Regions from separate parts of the Neobacillus sp. Soil_C_43 genome, predicted to be linked through region 3. Evidence: predicted binding sites of a transcription regulator. Region 3 holds the regulator's gene; each other region holds the start of a gene.
The links. Region 3 encodes Rex, which represses fermentation and respiration genes when NADH is low (regulators of the CRP and FNR family bind a similar motif). Its sites were predicted from a motif close to TTGTGAAATATTTCACAA; they were not measured.
Positions count from the first base shown of each region.

Region 1: the regulator Rex is predicted to act here: its motif matches at 2,998-3,015, upstream of AC3A54_RS15195 (DoxX family membrane protein).
Region 2: the regulator Rex is predicted to act here: its motif matches at 2,003-2,020, upstream of AC3A54_RS21890 (DoxX family membrane protein).
Region 4: the regulator Rex is predicted to act here: its motif matches at 2,576-2,593, upstream of AC3A54_RS11605 (cytochrome C).

Region 1 is NZ_JBDGJV010000011.1:25,310-29,470, reverse strand. Features, by position in the region: gene argH (argininosuccinate lyase) at 1-190, shown strand, start outside; SAM riboswitch class I at 796-907, shown strand; gene AC3A54_RS15200 (homoserine dehydrogenase) at 949-2,232, shown strand; gene AC3A54_RS15195 (DoxX family membrane protein) at 3,146-3,640, shown strand; gene AC3A54_RS15190 (YfhD family protein) at 3,768-3,953, opposite strand; gene AC3A54_RS15185 (YfhE family protein) at 4,089-4,161, opposite strand, start outside.
Region 2 is NZ_JBDGJV010000021.1:39,076-43,236, reverse strand. Features, by position in the region: gene AC3A54_RS21900 (hypothetical protein) at 1-191, shown strand, start outside; gene AC3A54_RS21895 (PDR/VanB family oxidoreductase) at 206-1,156, shown strand; gene AC3A54_RS21890 (DoxX family membrane protein) at 1,414-1,923, opposite strand; gene AC3A54_RS21885 (MBL fold metallo-hydrolase) at 2,161-2,868, shown strand; gene AC3A54_RS21880 (TetR/AcrR family transcriptional regulator) at 2,882-3,454, shown strand; gene AC3A54_RS21875 (exonuclease domain-containing protein) at 3,530-4,138, shown strand.
Region 3 is NZ_JBDGJV010000034.1:12,233-16,393, forward strand. Features, by position in the region: gene AC3A54_RS25275 (polymer-forming cytoskeletal protein) at 1-422, opposite strand, end outside; gene AC3A54_RS25280 (YhbD family protein) at 435-1,058, opposite strand; gene AC3A54_RS25285 (redox-sensing transcriptional repressor Rex) at 1,187-1,840, opposite strand; gene moaC (cyclic pyranopterin monophosphate synthase MoaC) at 1,875-2,372, opposite strand; gene AC3A54_RS25295 (ABC-F family ATP-binding cassette domain-containing protein) at 2,541-4,161, shown strand, end outside.
Region 4 is NZ_JBDGJV010000007.1:101,995-106,155, reverse strand. Features, by position in the region: gene pdxK (pyridoxine/pyridoxal/pyridoxamine kinase) at 1-78, shown strand, start outside; gene AC3A54_RS11620 (YojF family protein) at 231-578, shown strand; gene bshB2 (bacillithiol biosynthesis deacetylase BshB2) at 617-1,288, shown strand; gene AC3A54_RS11610 (Crp/Fnr family transcriptional regulator) at 1,767-2,510, opposite strand; gene AC3A54_RS11605 (cytochrome C) at 2,750-3,193, shown strand; gene nosZ (Sec-dependent nitrous-oxide reductase) at 3,218-4,161, shown strand, end outside.

The sequences.
Region 1 (4,161 bases), on a different contig from region 3:
CCAGTCTAATAAGTTTTTGCTTGATTTAAGCTTTGAAGAATATCAAGATTTCAGTCCTTTATTTGAAGAGGATATTTACGAGGTTTTAGCCCCAGAACACGTAGTTGCGGTTCGAAATAGCTTTGGTGGTACGGCTCCAGAGCAGGTTGGGAAGCAAATCGAGCTTGCTGAGGGAAAACTGAAACGATAAAATGTGAGAAACCTGCCATTGGCAGGTTTCTTTTTGCTCATGAAAAGGGGCTGTATCGCGATATCTACACACTTTTGCGTTTTATCTACACATTTTTATAATATATCTACACAAATTCATGATATATCTACAAATTACCGATCCCCTTTTATTTATTTCAATGGAAAGATACAATAGTTTTATGAATATTGTGCTTGAGGAGTGATTTTCCATTAGCAGTTTTCTTTTTGATTTACTAATTGATCTAGCAGGGGGAGTCATTGAATTTTTCATTCCTGATTGGTCACCTAAATCGAAATTTGACAAGAATATAATCAGATTAAGGGAAGAAGACTGGTTTGCTACACTGGAAAAGGATGTTAGATACTCATATATCATTCACCAAAATAGAAAGGTGAAGCGGTTTTTAAGCATGGAGAAAAATATTAAAATGATTATCAGTATGGATTTTGAGAGGGGAAATTTTATCAATTTAGTAAAAGAAGAGCATGCCAAATTTACAGGTGTACGATCGTAATGAATTGAAAGAATATATTGACATTTAACATTACATCAACTAAAATTTTCTTTATAACTTGGAAATTTAATGAAAAATCAAATAAAAACTCTTATCCAGAGTGGTGGAGGGACTAGGCCCGATGAAACCCGGCAACCTTCAAGGTATTCCTTGAAAAGGTGCTAATTCCTGCAGGTTATTTTTAACCTGATAGATAAGAGGAGGAATCCAACCCTCTTCTTATTGAAGAGGGTTTTTCTTTTTGAAAAATAAACAGCTTCGTGTCAAAAATCGTGTAGTGAAGGGATGGATGTATGTGTCTGCAATCAAAGTAGCAATCCTTGGATTTGGAACAGTTGGTGAAGGAGTTTATCGAACAATACAATCACACAGTGAGGAGCTTACAGCTACATTGGGCAAAAAGGTTGAAGTTGCCGCTGTTCTCATCAGAAACACGCAAAAGAAAAGAAATATTAGTGAAAATGTATTAGTAACAACAGAATTTGCGGATATCTTAAATCTCGAACAGCTTGATGTTGTTGTGGAGGCTATTGTCGATAAAGAGCCGACATTTACATTTTTAAAATCAGCCATACAGCGGGGCTGCCACATCATTACAGCAAATAAGGAAATGTTTGCCCATCACGGGAAAGAACTTCTTGATCTTGCAGCAGAGAAAAAGGTTTCTGTTGGATTTGAAGCAACCGTAGCAGGTGGAATTCCCGTTATTCAAACACTTAGACAGCTTTTAAATATTAATCGTGTCAAGCAGGTCAGAGGAATTCTAAATGGAACCTCCAATTTTATTCTTACCGAAATGAGGGAGAAAAAGCAGTCATTTGCACAGGCGTTAATATTAGCCCAAGAGAATGGCTATGCTGAAGCTGACCCAACAAATGATGTGGAGGGCTTTGATGCCTTTTATAAAACCATGATTTTAAGCAGACTTGCATTTGGAGAAGAACCTAATTGGCAGGAGGTTGAACGTGAGGGGATCACGTCAATCACAAGTGAATTGATTGATGCTGTCGATAGGGCAGAACTACGGTTCAAACATATTGCGAGTATCACAAGGCTGGACGGTCAAATAAAAGCAACGGTCAAACCAGCTCTTGTGGGAAAAGAGCATCCATTTTATCATGTAGAAGGCGTTCAGAACGCAGTAAATGTCCAATCGGATATTGTAGGTGAAATTACGCTTCAGGGGCCGGGAGCTGGAATGTTTCCTACGGCGAGTGCTGTCATTGAGGATTTAGTCTATGTGTGTCAAAATTCCCCAGTTAAACAGAATAATACGTGTTCTCAAGTAGCGGTAACGGGGTTTAGTAAGAGTGACAAGAAGGAAACGTGGCTGGTGCATGGAGTGATGCATAAACAGGTGACTCCTTCCATTACTTGGATTGAAGAAGTGGCGGAGGAAACGTTTGTAATCAAAGCGACAGATAGAGAAATTGGCCTTTTGGCCAAACAAAATAATCTTATCTATTATCCGATTATAGGAGAATATGAGAGAGTGAAACAAATAAAAACGCTTAAGGCTTTATAAGAGTCTACAAATAATGAAAGAGCTATATGGCTCTTTTTTTTATTTTAAGAAAGCCAGGCTCTAGATCTACTTTTTTCAGAGAGAAGAAGGAAAAAGTAGAAGTAGCAAGGCTCTAGATCTACTTTTTTCAGAGAAAAGAAGAAAAAAGTAAAAGTAGCGAGGTTCTAGATCTACTTTTTTCAGAGAGAAGAAGGAAAAAGTAGAAGTAGCAAGGCTCTAGATCTACTTTTTATAGAGAGAAGAAGGGAAAAGTAGAAGTAGCAAGGCTCTAGATCTACTTTTTATAGAGAAAAGAAGGAAAAAGTAGAAGTAACAAGGGGCTCTAGATCTACTTTTTATAGAGAAAAGAAGGAAACAGTAGAAGTAGCAAGGCTCTAGATCTACTTTTTTCAGAGAAAAGAAGAAAAAAGTAAAAGTAGCGAGGTTCTAGATCTACTTTTATCAGGGAGAAGAAGGAAAAAGTAGAAGTAGCAAACTTCTAAATCTACTTTTTTTATTTGAACAAGATGTAGAAATTTAATTCAATAGTCACGGATATTCCGTGTTTATCCACCGCATTATCCACATCAAAAGTCCTGTTTTAAAGGTATTCCACAGACTTATTCACAATATCCACAAAAATCAGAATAATTATCCACAAGTATCTAATATTAACAACTTATTAAGTTCACATATTATTCAACTTTCTAACATTAATATGTTAAGAAACTGTGAAAGCCGTTGTCATTTAAAGTACAGGAGAGTATATTATAAGTGTAGAGAAGATAGTGAAACAATTCACAAACAAAGAAACACAAACTAACTTCCCTATACGACACAGCTAGCTGAACACCCCTCATCGAAAGGGGAAAGAACTTATCATTACACTTTATTGTGAAAGTGTTCACAAATAAAATAATTGGAGATGATTGTGATGAGATGGTATAAAACCCCTCAAGCAGCCGTTGTTTGGACAGTTCTAAGAGTTTGGCTTGGATTACAATGGATTGAAGCAGGATATCATAAATTAACCGGTGAATTTGATGCTGGCGGATTTTTAAAAGGTGCACTCGCAAATGCAACGGGTGATCATCCAGCAGTGCAAGCATGGTACGCAGATTTCTTACAACAATTTGCTATTCCAAATGTTCAAATCTTTAACGTATTAATTCCTTGGGGAGAATTACTTGTTGGTTTAGGATTAGTTGTTGGATTAGCCACTCTTCCAGCATTAATCGCCGGTGCATTTATGAACTTAAACTTCATGCTGGCAGGCACAACAAGCACGAACCCAATTCTTTATACAGCAGCAATGATCCTTCTATTCGTAGGAACTGGAGCTTACCTCTTCGGTCTTGACCGATACACAGTTCCGTTTATCAAAGGCTATTTCCAAAAGACACCTGTAAAAAATGTGAACACTAATTAACAGTATAACGAGTTCTAACAGCTCAGCACGCTGAAGCCTCTCATTAGAGCTCGCTGATATACCATTTATTTCCCCCCTTTTATATACTTTAAGAAGCAGGGCAAAGCCTGCTTCTCTTTTTTTATTCTTATCTTTTCTTATTCTTCACACGCTGGTTAGCGGCATTAGCACGGGCTTGTGCTTCAAGATCTGCATGATCAGCAAATTCTTGTGAGTATTCTACATCATTTCCATCTGTTTTCATATTTTTCGGTGTTTGTGGAAGTGATGCTTTATTATTTTTGTGAGAACCTCCATTATGCATTCGACCCATTACTAAAACCCCTTTCAATTTCAGCTAGAGGGAGAAAGATATCTCTCACTCCCTAATAGCTTTTACAATTTGAAAGGGGCTCATTAATGGAAAAACTTTAAATTAATTTTTTGTATACGTATGGAATTCCGTCACTTACAGCTTAGTTTTGCTGTCATGATAGCCGGCAGCACGGTCAGCCATCTTAAAATCACGCTGGTATAAAACC
Region 2 (4,161 bases), on a different contig from region 3:
AAGAGGATGCACAGTATATTGGCTATGGAAAAGAGCAGATTAAGGTCTTTTGCTGCAGATGTCATGGGATCTCTGTTTTGGAAAAGGGCCAGCCTGAACGAAACTGTGATTATTGTGGGTTATTACTGGAGGTTTCTGATCATTACTCTCAACTTCGCGATGCCTATCTTGGGTATGTCGCGAGACTATGAAAGAAGGGGCTGTTATGCTTAAAGAAAAAACAATTCCTGTCTATGTAAAATCAATCATTCAAGAAACCCCACAGGTGAAACGCTTTACACTGTCCCCAGTGGAAGAGACGCTGCTACCTGCCTTTAGTGCAGGTTCACATATAACTACATATATCGATGGAAAGGAAAGAAATTATTCGTTAACAAATCATCCAGATACAATGGACAGCTATCAGATTGCCATCCGCTTAAGTGAAACCTCCACGGGAGGCTCACTTTATTGGCATCAGGAAGTAAAAGTAGGGGATACGGTAAAGGTCAGTTATCCTAGAAACCATTTTCCATTAAGCTTTAAGGCGAAGCATCATGTGTTTTATGCAGCAGGAATTGGTGTAACCCCCTTTATCTCTATGATGCTGGAGCTAAAAGATAAAGGGTCTTCGTTTGAACTGCACTATGCAGCAAAATCAAAAGAGCTTTGCGCCTTCTATGATTTTTTACAGGCAAATTTCCCACATCAATCTCATTTTTATTTTTCAAAAGGAAATGAGACGAAGCGACTGCGGGAAACCACACTTTTGGAGCATCGAATTGGAACACATGTCTATTTCTGTGGGCCGGATTCATTTATGACAGACCTAACAGAAGCAGCGGTTCGATTTGGTTATCCGAGGTCGAGCATCCACCTTGAACGATTTGCACCAACCCTTCCTAAGAAAGCCGCATCCTTTCAAGCCCAACTCACTCGTGGAGAAGTGATTCATGTTGAAAAAGACCAGACATTTTTAGATGCCTTGCTAGAAGCAGGAATTCAAGCACCCTTTTCTTGTCGGGTGGGACGCTGCGGAACCTGCGAGTTGAAAGTTGTTGATGGTATAGTCGATCATTATGATTCTTTTTTAAGTGAAGAACAAAAGAGTGCCCAAAATGTGATATTGACCTGTATATCGAGGGCTAAATCAGGAAAATTAGTGATAGATTTTTAAATGAAGACTGTGTAAAAGAAGAGTGTAGATTTTTACACCCTGTTGATTGGAGCGGAAGGCACGAAGACTCCTGTGGGAGTATGGTTCAGGGGAGACCCCGCAGGCGCAAGCGCCGAGGAGGCTCGCCGAAACACCCACGGAAAGCGAAGTGCCTGGAGCGGAAATCTACAGGCAATTTTAACAAAGCCTAAATGGACATACACAAAAAGGACACTTTCGTTCATAGTGTCCTTTTGGGTATTTAGAAATATAATTTGTTAAACCGTTGCTTTAACAGTTTTATTACCTTTAAAAACAGTTCTGCGGATAAATGGAATTACCCAGCGGTCAAGACCGATGCGACCTGCATTGTAACCAGAGAATAAGATGATCGCTCCAATGAAAAGGTCTGTTGGAATATGAGATACAGTTCCAGCTAAGAAGAAAGAGAAATTCATCACAAGACCAAAGAACATAGCAGCTGTTGTTAAGCATCCAAGAAGAAGTCCAAGACCTATTAAAAATTCACCAAGTGGAACAATTGTATTAAAGATATCAACGTTTGGAAGAGCAAAATGTTTTAAGAAGTCCACATACCAACCATAAACCAAAGTGCCATCTGGTCCTTTTACCGGATTAGCAATCGCTCCCTTTAAATAACCAGAAGCATCAAAACCGTCTGCTAACTTGTGGAAACCGGCTGTTATCCAAGAATAACCGATATATAAGCGAAGAACTGTCAAAATTCCTGCAGCAACTTTGTTTTCTCTTAACCAATTTACTACCATGTGAAACACTCCTTGTTAATAAGTTTTATATATTAAGTACATTGTTAATATATCATGTTTGTTTCGAATTAAGGGTAATTTGTTCAGTCTTTCACATATTTGTAATGAAGTTTTGAACACTTTTTTAACAACTTTATAGATGAAATATTTTTTCCAAAAAAATGAAAAACCTATTGATAAAACTAATGTTATTAGTTAAAATAAAACTAACGATATTAGTTAAAAGGGGATGACGAAATGAGGATTATTAAAAATGGGTACCTGTATCAAGTCACGTTTATGGCCAATTTTTTTCCTGTTAATTGCTATTTAGTGGAGGAAGAGGAAGGATTAACGTTGATTGATGCAGCACTTGGATTTTGCGCAAAGGGGATTCTTCAGGCTGCTGAGAAAATCGGGAAACCCATTACAAAGATTATATTGACGCATGCACATGAGGACCATGTCGGAGCATTGGATGCAATCAAAGAAAGGCTCCCCGAGGTACCGGTTTATATCTCCATAAGGGATCATCGATTAATGAATGGCGACCGCACGCTTGATTCACACGAAGAAGCCACACCGATAAAAGGTGGAGTTCCAAAGAAGTTGAAGACAAGAGCAAATGTATTATTGAAGGAAGGGGACCTGATTGGGTCACTTACAGCAATCGAAACCCCAGGCCATACACCGGGATCTTTATCTTTTTTAGACTTACGGACTAAGGCAGTAATTGCAGGGGATGCTTTCCAAACAAGAGGTGGAGTGGCAGTGGCAGGAGATATAAAACCATTGTTCCCATTCCCTGCCTTTGGTACATGGAGTAAGCGGACGGCACTAGCCAGTGCAAAGAAATTAGTGAGTTACGAACCAACTCTTCTTGCAGTTGGGCACGGAGAAATGGTAGAAAATCCTGTACCAATCATGGAACGGGCCATTCAACATTTAGAGCAGAAGATCGGATAGGAGAGCAGATACAATGTCACCAAGACCAAAAGTAGCACTTGACTTAACAACGATACTAGAAACAGCAGGAGAACTGGCGGATCAAAAGGGTTTGCAAGAGGTTACACTTGCAAACCTGGCTAAAAAGCTAAATATCCGCCCTCCTTCCTTATATAATCACTTCGATGGCCTACCTGGCCTTAGGAAGCAATTAGCCATTTATGGCATTGACCGGCTGTATGCGGAAATGGCTGATGCGGCTATTGGGGTGTCAGGCACCGAAGCGGTACTAGCCATGAGCCAGGCATATGTAAATTATGCGAGGATACATCCTGGCTTGTATGAGGCAACCCTACTCGCACCTGATCCAGAAGATGTGGAGGTGCAGCAAGCAGGAGCAAAAATAGTGGAGCTTTCAGTAAGGGTATTAAGTGCCTATCGTTTAGAGGAAGATCGGGCTTTGCATGCTGTAAGAGGATTGCGCAGTATTTTACATGGTTTTTCTTCCTTAGAGCAAAGAGGTGGATTTAAATTATCCTTAGATTTGGATGAAAGCTTGTTAATGATTATTCAAGCATTTCTTACCGGAATGGAAAAAGGTTCCTAACTGGATAGTGATAGGACTGCCTAGTAACCTCTGTTATAATAGGATTAACATTAGAATGTAAAAAGGATGATTATTTTGCATGGTTTAGAAAAATTTGGGTTGCTTGTGGACGTTGAAACAACAGGTTTAGGTCCTACCAAGGATGAGGTTATTGAATTAGCCCTGAAGCTGTTTTCGTATCGAACGGATTCAGGGGAGATTATCGATATTATTGAAGAGGATTCTTTTTTACGTGAACCGCTTTCTCGTTCTGCAAGGAATAATTATGATACTGCGTATCGTGTTCACGGAATTCCTTATGAGTTAGTAAAAGGAAAAACCTTTCTTGATGGGAAAATAAAAACGTACTTTCATCGTGCAGACTCAGTATTTGCCCATAATGCTTCCTTTGATCGAAGCTTTCTTTATCATATGTATCCAGAGGTTAATGATCTGAAGTGGTATTGTACGATGAGAGGGGTACCATGGAAAAATTATGGTTTTTCAAACGGCAAACTTCTGACTTTATTGCAAGCACATGATATTACTGATTACCAAACACATAGGGCACTAGATGATATTACATACTTGATGGATTTGCTTAAGAAAACAAGTCCGAAAGGGAACCTCTATCTCCAAGAAGTGCTTGAAAAGGGACCAATGAAAAAATATCAGCCAGCTGCTACACGAACTAAATTAGGCTAAAAAAACTAATCAAACGTTTGATT
Region 3 (4,161 bases):
GCATTTAATAACCCGCCTATAGCAAATTGAGAATCTGCTTTAAAAATCTCTGCCTCACAATCTCCTTCTACCCTTAACACCCCATTAATTTTGATTTCCTCACTTTTGACTTTTCCACCAACAGATGCCTTGCCAGAAACCTTTAATTTTTTCACATATAGATTTTCGCCAATCTTTGCCGTTCCATCTATCGATAGGTGCTGAGATTCAATCGTTCCCTTGACCTTTGCTTTACCGTTTATTTTCGTCTGTTCACTTGTCACATTCCCATCCACAGTCCCGAAACCATTACTTTCAAACTCCACGCAATCAACATCACTGTTAACCGTTCCGAATCCATTTACAATGACCTGGCGAAACGTTCCGCCATTGGAAGCACCGAAACCATTGATGACTAAGTCTCCTCTTTCCTTCATATCCATGTATATTCTCCTTTATAATAATTTTGCTTTGATCTCTTCCATACACGACATCAGTGAGAGCTGCACAACCATTTTCGTCCCCAAATCCATATGCATGGCTTCAGCGTTAATGAGCAAGAGACACGATGACACCCCAAGCTTCCTTGTTATCACTAATTCACAGCTTTTTTGTTTGATTAAAGTGGCATGCTCTTTTAGCACCTGAAGCATCATCTTTCCTTCATCTTGATTAATCTCACCAGATTGAAGCAGCTTCTCAAGCACATATACCTCAAGCATTCTAGTAATCGTAAATGTATGGCTTCCTTTTTCATTCTCAAGGTAAAAACCCATGACAGCAGATGAAACAATGTTACGTTTTACTAACTCATCTTTTCCTAACTGCAAGTCAGAAATATTCGGTGAAAACATGTCTGCCAGTTCATCTAGTGATAAATTTTCTTTCATTGTTTGGATTTTATTGATTCTTCCTAAAATCTTCTCTTTTGGAAAAAAGGTCTCCTGTCCCGTAAATGTTGATTTACGTATAAACCAGTCTTCTGGAATAAGGTCCTTACGTTTCCATCTATATAACTGTCCATAGGAAATTCCCGCTAATTCTAATAGGTCTTTTTTTGAGATTAACTCCTCGCTCATGGTAAAAACCCCTTTCTGTTTATCAATGTAACATAACACTGTTACGCTTGTAAAGTTGTAACTTACATATTTTTGTAAATAAAAAAAACCTCCTACGATTGAATCATCGTAAAAGGCCTTACACTGTTCTATTCCTCTACATCCACTGTCGGATAGTGCTTTAAAAAGTAAACCAATGATTGCAGTTCCACTGCCAGGTCAATATGGTGAACCCGAATCGACCCTGGTACATTTAACCGAGCAGGCGTAAAGTTTAAAATCCCTTTAACTTCCGCTTTTACCAGTCGGTCCGTTATCATTTGCGCAACAGGAGCTGGCACCGTTAAAATAGCCACCTGAATATCACTATTTTCTAATACCTTCTCCAAATCATCCATATGATGAACTGGAACTTCGCGAATCGTTGTCCCCATTTTTTCCGGATCGACATCAAACGCGACCTCGATCTTCGTGTTGTTATTTTTTAAAAAGTTATAATTTAAAAAGGCAGTCCCCAAATTACCGACCCCAATTAACGCAACTTTTGTTAATTCATCCTGATCCAGCGTTTTCCGGAAAAAGGTTAACAAATAATTAACATTATAGCCATACCCCTTCTTACCTAATGCCCCAAAATAGGAAAAGTCACGGCGAATCGTTGCCGAGTCCACCTTTACCGCTTCACTTAACTCTGCAGATGAAACTCTTTGTTTGCCGGAAGTATGCAGGTTCTTTAAAAATCGATAATAGAGGGGCAGCCGTTTCGCTGTCGCCTGTGGTATTTTCATCGTTTCGTTACTCATATTCTCCCACACCCCATGAATGGTTTTTTAACTCTTATTTAACCTGTTCATTTCTTCTAAAATCACCGTTTTTACCGCCTGTTTTTTCCACTAAATAGGTTGGTCCAATAACCATCCCTTTATCAACTGCCTTACACATATCATAAACGGTTAAAGCACAAGCAGATGCAGCTGTGAGCGCTTCCATTTCCACACCTGTATTCCCCTTTGTTTTCACCGCTGCCTCAATATGTAATTGAAAGTTCCCTGTTTGATCCTCTTCCCATGCAAAAGAAATATTCACACCAGTCAGTGGAATGGGATGACACATAGGAATAATATCCCATGTTTTTTTAGCCGCCATTACGGCTGCAACTTGGGCAACAGCTAATACATCGCCCTTTTTCATCTCATGATTGGTTATTTTGTCAAAAATTTCTTTACTTACAGTTATGCTAGAATGAGCAAGAGCAGTACGTGCTGTCTCAGGCTTGTCGCTGACATCTACCATCTTTGCTCTACCTTCTTCATTAAAATGCGTAAATTCGGCCATATAAAAAATCCTCCTACCAAAAAATAATACACTATTTTTCCTTTTATGTGTGTGAAACTTTGAACGAATCACTAGATTTTTTATAAGAACAGCTCCTAGAAGAGTCCGAGTTATTGCTGTCATTCCGCTTATACGGTACACTAGTCCTAAGTAATAGAGGTGAATAAAATGATTTTATTGCAAGTGAATCAATTACAAAAATATTATGGTGCTGACCTTATTTTATCGAATATAAAGCTAGAATTACAAACGAGAGACCGTGTGGCCCTTGTTGGCCGTAATGGTGCCGGAAAATCGACCTTATTAAAGATTATTGCCGGACATTTGTCTCATGATGGCGGCGAAATCATCAAACCAAAAGAAGTAACCATCGGGTATCTAGCTCAGAACACAGGATTAGAATCCAAATTGACCATTTGGGACGAAATGTTAACCGTATTTGAACCACTTCAAATCATGGAAAAATCGCTCCGCAAACTGGAAAAACAAATGGCGGATCCTTCTGTGTTTGAAGACCCAGGCAAGTACGAACGGGTGCTAAAAGAATATGATACCCTCCAGGTTAAATTCAAGGAGCAGGGCGGATACCAGTTTGAAGCTGACATTCGTTCGGTTCTGCACGGTTTAAACTTCCAGGCTCATTCTCTCATGATTGCTAGTTTAAGCGGTGGTCAAAAAACCCGCCTTGCTTTGGGGAAATTACTGCTAACCAAACCTGATATTTTAATATTGGACGAGCCTACCAACCATCTGGATATTGATACCCTTTCATGGCTGGAGCAATATTTGCAGGGGTACGATGGCGCGATCTTAATCGTCTCTCATGACCGCTACTTCTTAGATAAAGTCGTGAATCAGGTCTATGAAGTATCCCGCAAGCAAATCCAACGGTTTCCGGGTAACTATAGTTCTTACCTTGAACAAAAAGCGGCCAATTATGAGCGCAATTTGAAGCTTTATGAAAAACAACAGCAAGAGGTCGCTAATTTGCAGGATTTTATCCAACGGAATCTAGCGAGAGCGTCCACCACTAAACAAGCGCAAAGCCGTCGGAAAAAGCTTGAGAAAATGGACTTAATGGACCGACCTCTTGGTGATGAAAAGTCTGCCACTTTCTCTTTTGAAATTGAAAGACAAACCGGGAATGATGTATTAACTGTCGATTCTCTTGCGGTAGGCTATGATGGAGAGAAGGTATCTGAGGCGATCTCGTTCCGGGCCTTTAAAGGAGAAAGCATTGCTCTTGTGGGTCCAAATGGAATTGGTAAGTCTACGCTTCTAAAAACGATTATTAAGAAGCTCCCTGCCCTTGCCGGAACCATCCATTATGGAACAAACCTTTCCATTGGTTATTACGACCAGGAACAGGCGGAATTGACCTCTAATAAGCGTGTATTAAATGAGCTTTGGGACGATTATCCGCTGAAAAATGAAAAAGAAATCCGAACCGTTCTTGGAAACTTCTTATTCTCTGGTGATGATGTGTTAAAAATAGTCTCCACCCTTAGCGGCGGGGAGAAAGCTCGGTTAGCACTTGCCAAGCTGATGCTAGAAAAGGCCAATGTTCTCATTCTTGACGAGCCTACGAACCACCTGGACCTTGATAGTAAGGAAGTCCTTGAGAATGCATTGATTGATTATCCTGGCACCATTTTGTTTGTATCTCATGACCGGTATTTTATTAACCGGATTGCCACTAAGGTATTGGAATTAATCCGACATGGCAGCATGGAGTATCTTGGGGATTATGATTATTATCTTGAAAAGAAGCTCGAACAGGAAGAATTGG
Region 4 (4,161 bases), on a different contig from region 3:
AACCAATTTGTTGGTCCGACTTGGCACGGTGCGTACCGTGGCGGCGCTGTTACCGAGTACTGTGAAGATTGTGAATAAATAAGTTCAAGAGAGGTTGGCGTTAAGTGCAACCTCTTTTTTTAAGCATTCATTTCGCATTTTTTAAATGATTTTAGTATGATAGTTACATTATTAAATAAGAATAGTTTATAGATTCTGCTTGTGGATCAAAGGGAAGGAGGTCATCAGGCATGGAGTTAGTGGAGTTAAGCCGTGTCCAAGAGGCCATTAATGGCTTTGCAAACAAAGATGTTTATATTCACCTTGAAACAACCAATGGTGCTTATGCATCACATAAGGATCAATCTTTCTTTTCCGCTGGAGCCTATATTCGTAACGCCCTTGTTCGTTATGAATTGGGAAAGATTACAGGAAATGGTCCGTATCGCGTCGGTCTAAAGATCTACCTTGGTTGGATTTACGCAGAGGGGATTACCCACTTTGAAATCGACGAAGAGAACCATCTATTATTAGCCGGCCATGACCATGAAGGAAAGCTGGCCGTTGCCCTTGAAATCAGCCATACTCCATTTGAGTAAGGAGTGCTGAACAGTTATCTCGGAAAGGAGAATGAACTATGAAAAAAGAGCGCCATGTCTTGGTTGTTTTTCCTCACCCTGATGATGAGGCTTTTGGTGTATCAGGTACGATTGCGACTCATGTTCAGAATGGAACTCCTGTTACCTATGCTTGTTTAACATTAGGGGAAATGGGAAGAAATATGGGCAATCCCCCTTTTACCAATCGGGAAAATCTTCCTAAAATACGAAAGCAGGAATTGAAGGAGGCTGCCCGCGTATTGGGTATTCAAGACCTCCGCATGCTTGGTTTCCGTGATAAAACGATTGAATTTGAAGATGATGCGAAGTTAACGGACACAATGTCAGCCTTAATTGACGAACTGAATCCATCGTTAATTATCACTTTTTATCCAGGCTATTCCGTCCATCCGGACCACGATGCCACCGGTGCGGCGGTTGTGAGAGCGGTTGAGAAGATGCCTGCCGCTGTAAGGCCGACCTTACACTGTGTCGCTTTCTCTAATAATTGTGTCGAAGAGCTTGGGGAACCGGATATTATCAATAATATCACGCCTGTAGGCCAAACAAAGCTCGCAGCCATCCAAGCACACCGTTCGCAGACAGAGCAGATGTTTATTGGTATGGAAGAGAAGCTGAAAAATCAAGACCCACAAGTCATGATTTGGATCAATAACGAACGTTTTTGGACCTATAAGTTTGCAAACTAACAGCCCTTCGCGCACGAAGGGCTTTTTTCATTGTGTTTTGTTACTTGTTTCTCTTTCCTTTGACTTTTTGGGTAACGTAGACTGTTTCTACGTTACCCTTTTCCCTTTTTCTTGGCCTGTTCGGTCACGTAGACTGTTTCTACGTCTTCACTGTTGCCACAGGGAAAAAGCAAACGGTCTCGTAGTGGCGTTCTATGCGACCGTTGTCACTGGAAAAAATAGCAAACGGTCTCGTAGTGGCGTTCTATGCGACCGTTGCCTCTCGAAAAAATGGCAAACGGTCTCGTAGTGGCGTTCTATGCGACCGTTGCCTCTCGAAAAAATGGTAAAAGGTCTCGTAGTGGCGTTCTATGCGACCGTTGCCTCTCGAAAAAATGGCAAACGGTCTCGTAGTGGCGTTCTACGTTACCCTTTTTCTTACCCTGTTCGGTAACGTAAACCACCTCTACACAATCTCACTTCTACAACAATGCCTATTCTAATACTCTCGATGCAGCAGCGTACAAAGACCGCACCAATCCAAAATAACAATTTTTCTAGACTTTAAGTCAATTAATCCCTCTTTCTTCAACTTCGAAAACACGCGGCTGACGCTTTCCCGAGTTGTTCCCACCACCGTCGCAAACTCCTGAACAGTCAAAGGAATTTCAATATCCCATCTTCCTCTATCTGTGTTAAACTTCTCCCCAAGCCGTTCAAGAGTCTTCACCGTTTTTGCATACACATCCAACAAAGCAACATCTCGTAACTGAGACGTCATCTCCCTTAAACTATCACTCATATAGCGAATCATTTGCATTGCAAGCTCAGGTTCATTATATAAATCCCTCTCTAATTCCAGTTTATCCAAGAACAGAATCTCTCCGTCCTGCAGCATCGTGGCTGTTGCCGGATACTTAGCCGTTTTTTGCGTAAACAAACCCGCCTCAGCAAACACATCCCCTTTTTGCTTCACGCAAACAATGATCTCATTGCCGTTCTCGTCCTGCTTTGTCAGCTTCACCGCGCCCAAACGGACAAAATAAACCCCTCTCGCAATCTCATCCTCTGAAATAATCCTGGTCCCTTTTTTAAAGGTAAAAGTCTGAATCCGTTTTTCAATGACTTGCAGAGATTTAGGCGATAAATCCTTAAAGATGACAATTTTCCGCAGTAGATCGACATGCTTCCCCTCTTGATAAACCGATAAATGTAGATCCTTTAAACACTCCGACTCACTCACTTTCCCCACCACCTCTTCATTCACTCATTTCTACCATTCATTGTAAGTAAGTTCCAACGAAGATGTAGTGACGAGATTCACAAAACGTTCATTTTTTTAAAACCGCAACAAAACAGGACTTTACTATCCCATTCACAAAACGTTCATAAACAAAAATAAAACTGTGCTGTACATCACAATTTTCCGGTTGCAATCCCTTTAGGATGAAGGTGTTCATTTGATAAAAAGGAGGGGACAGAATGAATAAGGCAATTTTAAGCTTCGTCATAAGCGCAGTACTTGGCTTTGGTCTTGGCTACCTAGTTTTCGGCGTCATTATGGGCACTTCTGAACAGCCATCACAAACAGCCCAAACAGAAACAAAGGCCACAACCGAAACCAAAGAAGAAAGTACCGCTGCTAAAGAAACAAGCAGTGCTGTTAGCGAAGACAATATCCTTAATAAAAAAGGATGCCTAGGCTGCCACAGTGTTGAAGCTCTTAATTTAAAAGGTGGTGCAGTAGGACCAGACCTTTCACAGGCATTTGTTAACGTTGAAGGTAAGCATGGCAAGCCAATTGAAGAATTCCTGAAACAACCAACATCAGCTGTTATGTCAGGAGTCATTGGCAAAAGTCCACTAACAGATGATGAACGGAAGCAAGTATTAGACCTTCTGAAACAAGCATCTGAAGCAAAATAATTGGAAAAGGTGGTGTCAAAGGATATGAAAAAATGGATTCCGATTGCATCGGGACTGCTCGCAGGGTTTGTAGCAGCTACGATTTCATTTGCTGATTTTTCAGCAAAAACGAATACGGAAGCTTCTTCAACCAACAAGAGCGACGCAGAAAAGGTATATGTTCCATTCGGTAAAAAGGATGATTATTACTTATTTGCATCTGGAGGTCACTCTGGACAAATGTTCATTTACGGGGTTCCATCCATGCGTCATATCAGAACCATTCCGGTTTTCTCGCCAGATTCTGCAACCGGCTATGGCTTTGATGAGCATTCAAAAAAATTAATGGGTGACTACACTTGGGGTGACCTTCACCATCCAGCGTTCTCTGAAACAAAGGGTGACTACGATGGTAAATACATGTTTGCGACAGACGTCGGTAATAGCCGTGCGGCCGCAATGGACTTAAAAACCTTTACCGTAAAGGACATTATTAAAGTGCCAAATACGAGCGGACCACACTGTGCGGCCTTCGTTACTGAAAACACAGAGTACATGTTCCTGCCAACTCGTTTCGCCGTACCGCTTGGTTCCGCCTACGAATCACTTGATGACTACAGCACAAAGTACCGCGGCGTGATGTCTGCCGTCACCTTTGACCAAAACAAAGAAAAGCTAAATATTGCCTATCAGGTTGCCCTGCCGCCATGGTCCTATGACCTTTCTGATGCTGGTAAAAAGAGCTCCGCTGATTGGGCTGTTATGACGACTTACAATACAGAAGAGTCAACAACAAATCTTGAAATTAATGCCTCACAAGCGGACCGTGATTTTATCGTTCTTTTTAACTGGAAAGAGCTTGAGAAAATGGTCAAGGACGGCAAGTACACGGATGTTGGCGGACAAAAGATGATCTTCCCTGAGAAACAAAAGGGTGGTATTTACTTAATTCCGGTTGCCAAATCTCCACATGGTGTGGACGTTACACC